Regions from separate parts of the Paenibacillus sp. FSL R10-2771 genome, predicted to be linked through region 2. Evidence: riboswitches for the same ligand, from Rfam matches in the RefSeq annotation. Region 2 holds a riboswitch; the other holds the start of a gene.
What was found. A riboswitch is a leader RNA that binds a small molecule or an ion and turns the genes downstream of it on or off. The one in region 2 is predicted to bind glycine.
Positions count from the first base shown of each region.

Region 1 (2,204 bases), 510 kb from region 2:
ATGATTTCGGTTCAGCTTGCCGAGCTGCGGGGAGGCCTGATTCCTTCTGCTCAGATTATACAGAATCCGGCTGGTCGAGAACATCCCGCTGTTGCAGGCGGAAGCCGCTGAGGTTAAGACGACGAAATTGATAATACCCGCTGCAACCGGAATCCCGACCAGGCTGAAGGTCCGCACAAAAGGACTTTCAGCCGCACTGAGCTGGGTCCACGGGTTAATGCACAGCAGGACGAAGAGCGCGCCTACATAGAAGAAGAGAATCCGCAGAGGAATTTTGTTAATCGCCGACGGAATATTTTTCTCCGGATCTGCTGTTTCTGCGGCTGATACACCCACAAGCTCCACACCGACATAAGCGAACACAACCATCTGGAAGGAAAATAAGAAGCCCTTGACACCGTTCGGGAACACGCCCCCGTGCTCCCAGAGATTGCGGACGCTCACCGATCCCGCATCCGTCTTGAACCCGATGACCAGCAGAATGATTCCCAGGCCAATTAAGGCAAGAATCGTGACGACTTTGATTAGGGCAAACCAGAATTCGAGTTCGCCGAAGCTTTTGACCGTCAGCAGATTGAGTCCTAACAGAATAATCAGGCAGATGACGGCCGGTACCCACTGCGGGATATCGAACCAGTACTGCACATAGACGCCCACTGCAATCACATCCGCCATCGCCGTCATAATCCAGCAGAACCAGTAGGTCCAGCCTGTAATGAACGCAGCCCGCGGCCCCAGATAGTCTTCAGCAATGTCCGTAAAAGATTGATATCCCGCTTTGGAGAGCAGCAGCTCACCCAGCGCCCTCATCACAAAAAACACGGCAATTCCCACGAGTAAATACGTGATCATAATGGACGGCCCGGCCTGCTGAATCGCTCTGCCTGATCCCAGGAATAACCCCGTACCAATCGTGCCGCCGATAGCGATCAGCTGTACATGACGGTTCGCCAAATCTCTCTTTAATTCTGTCTGTGCCATTGCCATTTTCCCCCTTAATGTGTACAACGCTTTGCTGCCAAATAACATAAAAAAGAGATTGGATATCATCCAATCTCCCGGTTCATAAGAATATCAAAATAAGCTACCTGCGCCGCTGACCGTAATTAATCAGCATAACAAATACAAATTCCGTACTCTTCTGTCCTTTTGCCTGAGATTGTGAACCCTTCGGCGCTGCGGTCTCCCGCAGTCTCTCCAGAAGCTGCTCCTGCTATAGTGTGATCCATAGCAATCATAGCCCGTGTGATGTATTAAATTGGTGAAGCGTTAATGCATTCTGATATTCTAACATATTACTCGGCATGTGAGTATTGAACAGTGATAAAAGTCTCCTACCTATGGCTAGATGTCTAGGGTGCGCTCCTGCACTACAGCGGCATAAATGTTGTACGTTTTGCAACTTGGATGCGCAGATACCCGGTTGTTTAGATAGATTGTTGTATGAAATACAAGAATTTCCACGCTAAACCGTATGAAGGAGGAGAAATGCTGCCTTTTGTACAACAATTTTCGATTTAGTCCAATTTAATGAAGCGAATGTTGTATTTTGTACAGGATTTTAGAAAATCACGGGCACGGAGGATGAGTTTGCCGGTAATACCTTGGCTCTGCATTAAAAAAAAGCAGACAGGCAATAGCCCATCCGCTCATTTGATCCAAGAATATTCCGCTATTTATTTAATGATTACATAATCCAGGCCAACCAGCTTGGCGTAGGTAACGATCTGATCTGTAGTCAAGTTGAGCGACACCACAGTATGGTGGCCGCCGCCGTTCTCGATCCAGGCTTTTATTCCATCCTGGAAGTTAGGCTTCACCTGCCAGAGCACACGGGCCACTGGAAGATTCGGAGCCGGAACCGTCGGCTCGAAGGCAGTAACTTCATTGATCAGCAGCTTGTAATGCGTGCCGAAGTCAGCCATCGATACCACGACGCCTTCGCCAGCCTTGCCGTCGAATACGAGACGGGCCGGATCTTCGCGGTCGCCGATACCCAGCGGAGACACAAGCACCTTCGGCTTGTTGCTTGCCAGGCTCGGGTCAACCTCAAGCATGTGGGACTGCAGAATCGCTTCCTGTCCGGCAGCCATTTCATAGGTGTAATCTTCCATGAATCCGGTGTTCAGGTTGTGGCTCATCACCTTCATCAGACGGTCCAGGGCTGCTGTCTTCCAGTCCCCTTCGCCGGCGAAGCCGTAGCC
Region 1 is NZ_JBBOBM010000001.1:7,601,933-7,604,136, reverse strand. It holds gene NSU14_RS33035 (amino acid permease) at 1-981, opposite strand, end outside; glycine riboswitch at 1,132-1,211, opposite strand; gene araA (L-arabinose isomerase) at 1,677-2,204, opposite strand, start outside.
Region 1: it holds a riboswitch for glycine, as region 2 does, so the genes downstream of both, NSU14_RS33035 (amino acid permease) here and gcvT (glycine cleavage system aminomethyltransferase GcvT) in region 2, are expected to answer to the same signal.

Region 2 (2,204 bases):
GGATTGAGTACCGGTTGTGACTTCACCGATCTTCACACCGTCGGCATATACAGGATAATGGGAGCGGGGAATCCCGCGGTCGATCATTTCAAGCCCCACAAGGCGGCGCGGGAGACCGGCTTCCTTCTGCTTCAGCAAGGCATCACGGCCGATGAAATCTGCTTTGTCCAGCTTCACGAAGAACTGGACACCCGCTTCGAGCGGCGTAATATCCGCCGAGAGCTCCTGGCCGTACAGCGGCAGCTTGGCTTCGAAGCGGAGCGTGTCGCGTGCGCCGAGTCCGGCAGGGGTCAGGCCATGCGGCGCGCCTGCGGCCAGCAGACCATTCCAGAGTACAGCCGCTGTGTGGACCGGGGCGTACAGCTCAAAGCCGTCCTCCCCGGTATAGCCGGTGCGGGAGAGCAGTACAGATACGCCGCAGACCTCGGCGTGTTCGATGAAGTGGAAGGGCTTCATCTCTGCGAGCGGGGCAGAGGTAACTTCGGCCAGAATCGTCTCAGCCAGCGGACCCTGCAGAGCGAGCAGCAGCGTCTCATCAGAGACGTTCTTCAGGCTGACACCGCTGAATTCAGCGGTGAGATGTTCCTGCAGCCACTGGAAGTCCTTGTCGATATTGGAGGCGTTCACGACGAGCATATAGCGCTCATGGCCCAGGCGGTAGACGAGCAGATCATCTACTACGCCGCCGCTCGGATAGAGCATCAGGGTATACTGCGCCGCGCCGTCTGCAAGGCGGCTGACGTCATTTGTGGTCAACTGCTGCAGGAAGGCTTCAGCGCCGCTGCCGTCAACCATGAATTCACCCATATGCGATACATCGAACAGTCCGGCCTGCTGGCGGACCGCTTCATGTTCCTTAACGATGCCAGTAAACTGCACCGGCAGCTCCCAGCCGCCGAAATCAATGCATCTGGACTCCGCATAAGCGGCATAGAGATCATAAAAAGGCGTTCTTCTCAAAGACTCCATCGTGTCACCCCTTAGTCTGTTTACATGCAAAAAAGGACAGGCGAAAGTCCATCAATGCACATCAAACATGCATCAATAGACGTTCGCTCTGTCCTTTGTACCTGAGAGTTACCCTGCTATCATGCCCGCAGGTTTCCCCGTTGGTGATCCGTTTCCTGTTGTCCAGGCTGTGGATGCTCTCCAGAGATGCGTCCGGCAAAGGTCCTTTTGCCTGAGAGATTCACCCATCCCGGGCTTACTCCTTCGGCGCTGCCCCTGAGGGTCAGTCTCTCCCTATGCCATCATTCGCAAACCATATGTTTTTCTACTGACTCCATTAAACCGGGTTTACAAGCACGCTGTCAATCAAAAAACGTCAAAAAGATGACAAATTTAATTTTCCTGTCAGTTATATTGACATTAGGCAAGGTCATAACTTAGGCTATAACTAAATTTAGAACTCCAAATGTGGAAAAGAGGCGGCTTGGAAATGAGTGAAGTGTTGGACAACCTGCTATACAGCGAAGAGCATGAATGGGCACAGCAGGGTGAAGGACGCGTAGTACGTGTGGGAATTACGGATCATGCGCAGCATTTATTGGGCGACATCGTGTTTGTTGAGTTTCCGGAAGTCGGCGCAGCCATTTCCGCGGGCGACAGCGTAGGCAGCATCGAGTCTGTTAAGACGGTGTCGGAGCTGTACTCGCCGGTATCCGGCAAGGTAACCAAGATCAACGACGCACTCGAATCCAGTCCGGAGCTGATCAATGATCAGCCATACGGCGGCGGTTGGATTTTTGAGCTGGAGCTTGACGGTGAGTTTGCCGAGGCAGCTTCCGGCCTGCTGGATGCGGCTGCTTATAAGGAATTGGTTGGGGAATAGTTTCAACCGTTTATGTACCCGGATTATTAGAATAGATGACTGAACTGGATTTACGAAAAGATGAACATGGCAGGCTTCTCTTATTACATTAGATGTCACTAATGTGAGAGGTCTGTCTTTTTGCGTTTCTGTATCACTCCGGAAAGCTAAGCAGCCCCGGATAAATGCGGGGAGCCAAGTGCCAAAGGGCGGGCAGCAGAGCCAGACCCGTAACGGCAAAGATAAGGCACAGCAATAGGAACCGGTATCTTTTTCTGGGACGGGTATTGGGTTTGAGCACGAAGTAATACACACCGGCCGAATAAAACGGGAAAAGCACCACGGCAGACATGCCCATACAGACCAGAAATGTGGATTCCCCGGCGGAGGAAGG
Region 2 is NZ_JBBOBM010000001.1:8,110,648-8,112,851, forward strand. It holds gene gcvT (glycine cleavage system aminomethyltransferase GcvT) at 1-969, opposite strand, end outside; glycine riboswitch at 1,056-1,155, opposite strand; glycine riboswitch at 1,159-1,254, opposite strand; gene gcvH (glycine cleavage system protein GcvH) at 1,439-1,831, shown strand; gene NSU14_RS35240 (hypothetical protein) at 1,965-2,204, opposite strand, start outside.